4 regions of the Enterobacter dykesii genome follow, and region 4 is predicted to be linked to each of the others. Evidence: predicted binding sites of a transcription regulator. Region 4 holds the regulator's gene; each other region holds the start of a gene.
The links. The regulator PurR, encoded in region 4, represses purine synthesis genes. The targets are predictions, from matches to a motif close to CANGCAAACGTTTGCNTG.

Region 1: a site for PurR is predicted at 1,004-1,021, ahead of F0320_RS04455 (nucleoside-specific channel-forming protein Tsx). Genes of this name have one in related genera too.
Region 2: a site for PurR is predicted at 910-927, ahead of purL (phosphoribosylformylglycinamidine synthase). Genes of this name have one in related genera too.
Region 3: a site for PurR is predicted at 927-944, ahead of tusA (sulfurtransferase TusA). Genes of this name have one in related genera too.

What each region holds. Positions count from the first base shown of each region.
Region 1 covers NZ_CP126604.1:960,134-962,337, reverse strand. Annotated here, with positions in the region: gene nrdR (transcriptional regulator NrdR) at 1-200, opposite strand, end outside; gene F0320_RS04460 (DUF3251 domain-containing protein) at 353-892, shown strand; gene F0320_RS04455 (nucleoside-specific channel-forming protein Tsx) at 1,160-2,038, shown strand; gene F0320_RS04450 (helix-turn-helix transcriptional regulator) at 2,158-2,204, opposite strand, start outside.
Region 2 covers NZ_CP126604.1:3,405,278-3,407,481, forward strand. Annotated here, with positions in the region: gene purL (phosphoribosylformylglycinamidine synthase) at 1-824, opposite strand, end outside; gene mltF (membrane-bound lytic murein transglycosylase MltF) at 1,081-2,204, shown strand, end outside.
Region 3 covers NZ_CP126604.1:4,213,376-4,215,579, forward strand. Annotated here, with positions in the region: gene yhgN (NAAT family transporter YhgN) at 1-561, shown strand, start outside; gene tusA (sulfurtransferase TusA) at 625-867, opposite strand; gene F0320_RS20170 (7-cyano-7-deazaguanine/7-aminomethyl-7-deazaguanine transporter) at 1,035-1,700, shown strand; gene F0320_RS20175 (DcrB family lipoprotein) at 1,773-2,204, shown strand, end outside.
Region 4 covers NZ_CP126604.1:1,882,194-1,884,397, reverse strand. Annotated here, with positions in the region: gene F0320_RS09015 (YnhF family membrane protein) at 1-66, opposite strand, end outside; gene purR (HTH-type transcriptional repressor PurR) at 364-1,389, shown strand; gene punR (DNA-binding transcriptional activator PunR) at 1,407-2,204, opposite strand, start outside.

The DNA of each region.
Region 1 (2,204 bases), 920 kb from region 4:
CGCAGTTTCTCTTCGTTAAACGGCTCGCGCACGTCGTTGCTTTTCACCACGCGCGGCATTACCAGCTCTGCAACCTCAAAGGTCGTGAAACGCTCGTTGCACACCAGACACTGCCGACGACGGCGTACGGATGACCCTTCGCCCACAAGACGAGAGTCGATGACTTTGGTATCCACAGCGGAGCAGAATGGGCAATGCATACGGTATCCCTGTTATGTGGTTAACTAATTTTCATTTTACCCTGATCTGGCCTGACAACAAAGGAAGAGCTTTTTGAGACAAAGGATCTATGTCTGACACGATGATGCTGGCTACCATTAAGGCGATCCGTTATTTCAAGGAAATAAACGCAATGACAAGACGTTACCTTAAAATTTTGCTGGTGGGGAGCCTCTTCACCCTTAGCGCCTGTGCACAGCAAACCGAAGTCCGTCAGATGAAACAGAGCGTGAATACGCTCAATACGGCGATGGACAAACTGAACAAAGAAACGGTGAAGATCACCCAGCAAAACGCGCTGAACGCCAAATCCAGCAGCGGGGTTTATCTCCTGCCGGGTGCGAATACGCCTGCGCGGCTCAACAGTCAGATTGGCACGCTGAAAATGTCTCTGGTGAATGTGGCGGCGAATGCAAATGGTACTCGCGCAACATTACGCATTCAGGGCGAGTCCAACGATCCGCTTCCAGCCTTCAGCGGCACCGTCGAGTGGGGCCAGATCCAGGGCACCACGGAGAATTACCAGGAGGTGAATGTTAACAGTCAGCTATTCACCGCACCAGCCAGCGTGCTGGCTCCGAGCGATGTTGATATTCCGCTGCAGCTTAACGGACTGACTCCGGAACAGTTAGGTTTCATCCGCATTCACGATATCCAGCCCGCCGCGCAGTAACCCTCCTTTTAGCGGAGTGAAATGTCACTCCGCTAACATTTACATTTCGTATGGATTGGCAACATAAATGATTGCCGCTACAATCCCGCCCGTTTAAAGTACGCAAACGTGAACGCAATCGATTACGCGTGTGAGAGATATGTGAAACAACACATATTTTTGTGAGCAGGGATTCCTATAATAGGCACCGCAGAAACACGAAATATTTAGAAACGCAATTCGCGCATTTTTCACTCCCGAAAGGGAATTTCAATCAGTGGCATGATTATGAAAAAAACATTACTCGCAGCTGGCGCCGTGCTGGCACTGTCCTCCTCTTTCACTGTTAACGCAGCGGAAAACGATAAACCACAATACCTCTCCGACTGGTGGCACCAGAGCGTTAACGTTGTCGGCAGCTACCACACCCGTTTCGGACCACAGATCCGCAACGATACCTACCTGGAATACGAAGCATTCGCCAAGAAAGACTGGTTTGATTTCTACGGCTATATGGATGCTCCGGTCTTCTTCGGCGGTAACACGCAGGCAAAAGGTATCTGGAACCACGGTTCTCCGCTGTTCATGGAGATCGAACCACGCTTCTCCATCGACAAGCTGACCGGCACCGACCTGAGCTTCGGTCCGTTCAAAGAGTGGTACTTCGCGAACAACTATATCTACGACATGGGCCGCAACGCGTCCGGTCGTCAGAGCACCTGGTACATGGGTCTGGGTACCGACGTTGATACCGGACTGCCAATGAGCCTGTCCCTGAACGTGTACGCGAAATACCAGTGGCAGAACTACGGTGCTGAAAACCAGAACGAATGGGATGGCTATCGTTTCAAAGTGAAATACTTTGTGCCAATCACCCAGCTGTGGGGCGGTAACCTGAGCTACATCGGCTTCACCAACTTCGACTGGGGTTCAGAGCTGGGCGATAAGAGCGGTTACGCAGAGAACGGTATTAAGCAGCGTACCAACGACTCCATCGCCTCCAGCCACATCCTGGCGCTGAACTACGATCACTGGCACTATTCTGTTGTGGCGCGTTACTGGCACAACGGTGGACAGTGGAACGACGATGCCGATCTGAACTGGATGAAAGAAAACGTCCGTTCAACCGGTTGGGGTGGTTACCTGGTTGTAGGTTACAACTTCTAATCAGTGCGGGATTGTGCGGGCTGATGCCCTCACCCCGCCCCTCTCCCGTGGGAGAGGGCGTAAACACACAAAACGGCAACACACGTTGCCGTTTTGCTTTTACCTCGCCGCCCGGCTTTTTACTGCTTAACCTTGCGCAAAAAATCTGCCAGAGACCTGTCCGCAC
Region 2 (2,204 bases), 1.5 Mb from region 4:
CGATCGGCGAAGAAGCGGCCCACCTCGGAACCTTCCATTACCGCGGCGTTGTCTTTATAGGCAGACAGCACGTGGTCAGGGGTTTGCTCCATGGTGTTTTTGATCATTTTGAACAGCGACTTCGGCTGCTGTTCGCCGTTAATAATCCAGTCGGCGTTGAAAATCTTGTGGCGGCAGTGCTCAGAGTTAGCCTGCGCGAACATGTAAAGTTCGATGTCGTTCGGGTTACGGTTGAGCTTAACAAACGCATCCTGCAGGTAGTCGATTTCGTCTTCTGCCAGCGCCAGGCCGAGACGCAGGTTGGCGTCAATCAGCGCCTGACGGCCCTGCCCCAGCAGGTCTACGCTCTGTACCGGCGCAGGCTGATGGTGGGAGAACAGCTTCTGCGCGTCGTCGAGAGAGGCAAATACGCTCTCCATCATGCGGTCATGCAGTTCAGCCGCAACCGCCTGCCACTGCGCGTCGCTCAGGGTAGAGGCTTCCACGTAGTACGCCACGCCGCGTTCCAGACGGTTAATCTGGCTCAGGCCACAGTTGTGGGCGATGTCGGTGGCTTTGGAAGACCAGGGGGAGATGGTGCCCGGACGAGGCGTAGCAAGGATCAGTTTGCCGGTTGGCGTATGGCTGCTCAGGCTTGGGCCATACTTGAGCAGGCGTTCCAGCTGTACGCGCTCCTCTGCATTGAGGGGGGCATTCAGGTCAGCAAAATGGACATACTCAGCGTAAATATTGCTTACCGGAAGGTCGGCCGCCTGAAAACGTGCCAGCAGTTTGGTAATACGGAAGGCAGACAGTGCAGGCGAACCACGCAGAATTTCCATCATAAGTCTCTCGTCTTCGAAGCGCCGGGGCGCTTACAGTGTGCGCAAGGGGGGAAAACGGGCGTCATTATAGAGAATCCTGAGCGCCGACGAAACCGTTTGCGTCGAAATAAAATTTTAACAATAGATGTGACCTGTCTCTCTAATTGGTTGCCAAGTGGCGCAAGTTTACGCAAAATGCCGCTCATTCAATGGCAAACCTTATGATTAACATGGCTACAGCAGACTGAGGCAACCGGCGTCGCAGAGAATTAACTAATTGAAAAAATTAAAGATTAATTATCTGCTCATCGGCATTGTAACGTTGCTGCTGGCAGTGGCCCTCTGGCCTTCCATCCCCTGGTTCGGCAAAGCCGAAAACCGTATCGCCGCCATTCAGGAGCGGGGGGAACTGCGCGTCAGTACCCTCAACTCCCCGCTGATTTACAGCGACATCAACGGCAAAATCATTGGCCTGGATTATGAACTGGCACAACAGTTCGCCGATTATCTTGGCGTGAAGCTCAAAATCACCGTCCGCCAGAATATCAACCAGCTGTTTGACGATCTCGATAACGACGATGCCGATATGCTTGCTGCCGGGCTGGTGTATAACAGCGAGCGCAGCAAGAACTACCAGCCAGGCCCGACCTACTACTCCGTTTCGCAGCAGCTGGTCTACCGCGTCGGGAGCCTGCGCCCGCGCTCGCTGGCTTCAATTAACGATCGGCAGCTGACGATTGCGCCCGGCCACGTGGTGATTGACGATCTGCGGGAGCTTAAGGAAAAGAAATATCCCGACCTGAGCTGGACGGTGGATCCGAAACTCGGCACGACGGAGCTGCTGGAGCAGGTAAAAGATCAGAAGGTGCCCTACACCATCGCCGATTCGGTCGCGATCAGCCTGTTCCAGCGGGTGCATCCTGAAATCGCCGTGGCGCTGGACGTCACCGACGAGCAGCCCGTGACCTGGTTTAGCCAGCTTGATGACGATCAGACCTTCTCTGCCGCGATGCTTGATTTCTTCAACACCATCAATGAAGACGGTACCCTGGCACGTCTCGAGGAGAAGTACCTCGGGCACGGCGATGACTTTGACTACGTTGACACCCGCAGCTTCCTGCGCGCGGTAGACAGCGTCCTGCCGGACCTGCAGCCGCTGTTCGAAAAATACGCCCAGGAGATTGACTGGAAACTGCTGGCAGCTATTTCGTATCAGGAATCCCACTGGGATACCCAGGCCACGTCGCCCACGGGCGTACGTGGTTTGATGATGTTAACCAAAAATACCGCGCTGAGCCTGGGCGTGAACGATCGTACCGACGCCGAACAGAGCATCAGCGGCGGCGCGCGCTACCTGCAGGATATGATGGCTAAAGTACCGGAAACGGTGCCGGAAGAAGA
Region 3 (2,204 bases), 2.2 Mb from region 4:
ATTCTGATAATGGATCCACTGGGTAACCTGCCGATCTTCATGTCGGTGCTGAAGCACACCGAGCCGAAGCGCCGCCGGGCGATCATGATCCGCGAGCTGCTCATCGCCCTGCTGGTGATGTTTATCTTCCTGTTTGCGGGTGAAAAAATTCTCGCGTTCCTGAACCTCCGCGCCGAAACCGTGTCGATTTCCGGCGGGATTATTCTGTTCCTGATTGCCATTAAGATGATTTTCCCGAGCGCGGAAGGCAGCAGCAGCGGCCTGCCTGCGGGTGAAGAGCCGTTTATCGTGCCGCTGGCGATCCCCCTCGTCGCAGGGCCGACCATTCTGGCCACGCTGATGCTGCTGTCGCATCAGTATCCGAACCAGATGAGCCATCTGGTCATTGCCCTGCTGATCGCCTGGGGCGGGACGTTTATCATCCTGCTGCAGTCGTCGCTGTTCCTGCGCCTGCTGGGTGAGAAAGGGGTGAACGCGCTGGAGCGCCTGATGGGGCTGATTCTGGTGATGATGGCAACCCAGATGTTCCTGGACGGGATCAGGGCGTGGATGAAGGGATGACTTTCTCCCTCTCCCCGTGGGAGAGGGCCGGGGTGAGGGCATCAGGCCGCAGAGGCAGCACGCCTACCCCTTACGAATCAGATACCGGTACGGCAGCGCTTGCGTCTGCTGTGCCACCAGCTCATGTTCCATGAAGGTACAAAAGCCGGGAATATCGCGGGTGGTGGCCGGGTCGTCGGCAATAATCAGCAGCGTTTCACCGGTCTGCATGTTGCGCACGGTTTTACGTACCATCATTACCGGTTCCGGGCAGCGAAGGCCCTGGGCATCAAGAGTGTGGTCTGGGCTGGAAAACAGGTCGGTCATGGTCTTCTCGGTCTGGTAAAAACGGCTGTAGTTTACGCCCGGTTGCGATCAATGCAAACCAGGTTAACGATTGCGTAAAAACTAACCATTGCAATGTCCTGACAAAGCAGTATCATGCTGCGGTTTTTATTGGGTTCCCTCACCCCAACGTATAAAAAGGTCACAATATGACGTCGTTTTCTGAATCACAGCGCGTAAAAGCGTTGTTCTGGCTTTCGCTTTTCCATTTGCTGGTGATCACCTCCAGCAACTATCTGGTGCAGCTCCCGATCTCCATCTTTGGTTTTCACACCACCTGGGGCGCATTCAGCTTCCCGTTTATTTTCCTCGCGACGGATTTGACCGTGCGTATCTTTGGCGCACCGCTGGCTCGCCGTATTATTTTTTCGGTCATGCTCCCGGCGCTGTTCATCTCGTATGTGGTTTCGTCTCTGTTTTATATGGGAAGCTGGCAGGGCTTTGAGGCGTTAACCCACTTCAACCTGTTTGTTGCCCGTATCGCCGCCGCAAGCTTTATGGCCTACGCGCTGGGGCAGATCCTCGACGTGCACGTGTTTAACCGCCTGCGTCAGAACCATCGCTGGTGGATGGCGCCAACCGCCTCCACGCTGTTCGGTAACGTGAGCGATACGCTGGCCTTCTTCTTTATCGCCTTCTGGCGCAGCCCGGATGCGTTCATGGCCGAGCACTGGATGGAAATCGCGCTGGTGGACTACTGCTTCAAGGTCCTCATCAGCATTGTTTTCTTCCTGCCGATGTACGGCGTGCTGCTCAATATGCTGCTGAAAAGGCTGGCAGATAAATCTGAAATCACGGCATTGCAGGCTGGTTAAGGGTTCGCTTTATCAGTTGTGATAAGATGAGCGAATGAGCCGTTATGGCCGTTTATCGAAAGGAAGAAGTCAATGCGCAATCTGGTTAAATATGTCGGGATTGGCCTGCTGGTTGTGGGTCTTGCAGCCTGTGATAACAGCGACACGAAAACGCCTGCTCAGGGCGCATCCGCAGAGAGCAACGCGACCGGCCAGCCGGTGAATCTAATGGATGGCAAACTCAGCTTCTCTCTGCCAGCCGATATGACCGATCAGAGCGGCAAGCTGGGCACCCAGGCGAACAACATGCACGTTTACTCCGACGCAACCGGGCAGAAAGCGGTCATTGTGATTGTGGGCGACGACACCAGCGAAGACCTGGCCGTCCTGTCCAAACGTCTGGAAGATCAGCAGCGCGGCCGCGATCCGCAGCTGCAGGTCGTGACCAATAAATCCATCGAGCTGAAAGGCCACACGCTGCAACAGCTCGACAGCATCATCTCCGCAAAAGGCCAGACCGCATAC
Region 4 (2,204 bases):
GGCCGCAACAATCAGAGCCAGCACAACAACGGTGGTGAACAGCGAAAACTTAAGATCGGAACTCATCAATTTTTCTCCTTTTAATCCCCACACGAAAAGTGAGCTTGCTCATTTTTGCACAGATTACGTCAAAAATCTTCCTAGATTTATACTGATAACCACTTTACCTCTTCCCCTTTTCATCAAGATAGGACAAAATTCCACGCTAAATTTATTAGCGTACCGGCCATTGACCCCCTCCTGACGTCCCGTGTCGTTTTCCCGGCGTGCCGCAATTCAAGATTGCGTGATAAGGGTGAGAGAAGGCAAACGTTTACCTTCAAGTTTTTCAGGAGCTTAGGATATGGTCTGGAGTGACATTTAATGGCAACAATTAAAGACGTAGCAAAACGCGCAAACGTTTCCACTACAACCGTATCACATGTAATTAACAAAACCCGCTTTGTGGCGGAAGAGACGCGCAACGCCGTCTGGGCAGCGATCAAAGAGCTGCACTATTCGCCAAGTGCGGTTGCGCGTAGCCTCAAGGTTAATCACACCAAGTCCATTGGATTGCTGGCGACCAGCAGTGAAGCGGCCTATTTTGCCGAGATCATTGAAGCGGTCGAAAAGAACTGCTTCCAGAAAGGCTATACCCTGATTCTGGGCAACGCGTGGAACAGCATTGAAAAACAGCGTGCCTACCTGTCGATGATGGCGCAAAAGCGCGTTGATGGCCTGCTGGTGATGTGTTCCGAGTATCCGGAATCCGTGCTGTCGATGCTGGAAGAGTATCGCCATATTCCGATGGTGGTGATGGACTGGGGCGAAGCGCGCGCGGACTTCACCGATTCCGTTATCGATAACGCCTTTGAAGGCGGCTATATGGCCGGTCGTTATCTGATTGAACGCGGTCACCGCGAGATTGGCGTGATCCCCGGTCCGCTGGAGCGCAACACCGGCGCGGGCCGTCTGGCCGGTTTTATGAAAGCGATGGAAGAAGCGCTGATCAACGTGCCGGAAAACTGGATCGTGCAGGGCGACTTTGAGCCGGAGTCGGGCTACCGTGCGATGCAGCAGATCGTCTCCCAGCCGCACCGTCCGACCGCCGTGTTCTGCGGGGGCGACATCATGGCCATGGGCGCGCTCTGCGCTGCCGACGAGTTGGGCCTGCGCGTACCGCAGGATATTTCCGTGATCGGCTATGACAACGTGCGTAACGCGCGCTTCTTCACCCCGGCGTTGACTACCATTCACCAGCCAAAAGACTCGCTGGGCGAAACGGCTTTCAACATGCTGATGGACAGGATCGTCAACAAGCGTGAAGAGTCGCAGTCCATTGAAGTTCACCCGCGTCTTATCGAACGCCGTTCCGTTGCGGACGGTCCGTTCCGCGACTACCGTCGTTAATCGCTTTACGGGGCCAGCTATGCTGGCTCCCGTAACCATTCCCGGTTTAGCGTTTCGCTGTCTCCCAGATAGTCCAGCAGCCACGCCATCGCAGGCGAGACATCATTTTGCTGCCAGGTGAGGCAGCAGGCCGCATCCGGGAACGGATTCTCCAGCGTCAGCTCAACCCACTCTCCGGTATCGATGCGCGGACGCGCAAAATGAACGGGCACCATCGCGACGCACAGCCCGGCGCTGAGGCACGTCGCCGATGATTCCCAGTCCGGAGCCACCACCCGCCGCTGGTTGTCCAGAAGCCAGGTGATACGCTTGGGCAATGAACGGGACGTATCCTCCAGCACCAGCGACGGCCAGTTGCGCAGCGTGTCATCGCTCAGCGGCCCGTCCATCGCCGCCAGCGGATGATCGCTTGCCACCACGCATTTCCAGCTCAGCATCCCCATATCGCGAAAGGCGTAACGTCCCCCGACCGGGATCGCCTGCGTGGCCCCAATCGCCATCTCTGCCCTGCCGTCCGCCAGCGCATCCCAGACGCCGTTAAACACCTCCTGCGAGACCCGCAGCTCGACGTCAGAAAAATGACGATAGAAATCGACGATCATCTGCCGGGTGCGCTCCGGCTTAACGATGTTATCCACCGCGATGGAAAGATGTCCCCGCCAGCCGTTAGCGATCTGCTGACACTGTTCGCGGGTGATCTGCATTTTTTTGATAACAGAACGCCCTTCCTTCAAAAACCACGCGCCTGCGGGCGTTAATTCCACATCACGATGCCGCCGTTCAAACAGCGGAACCGCCAGCCACTCCTCAAGCTG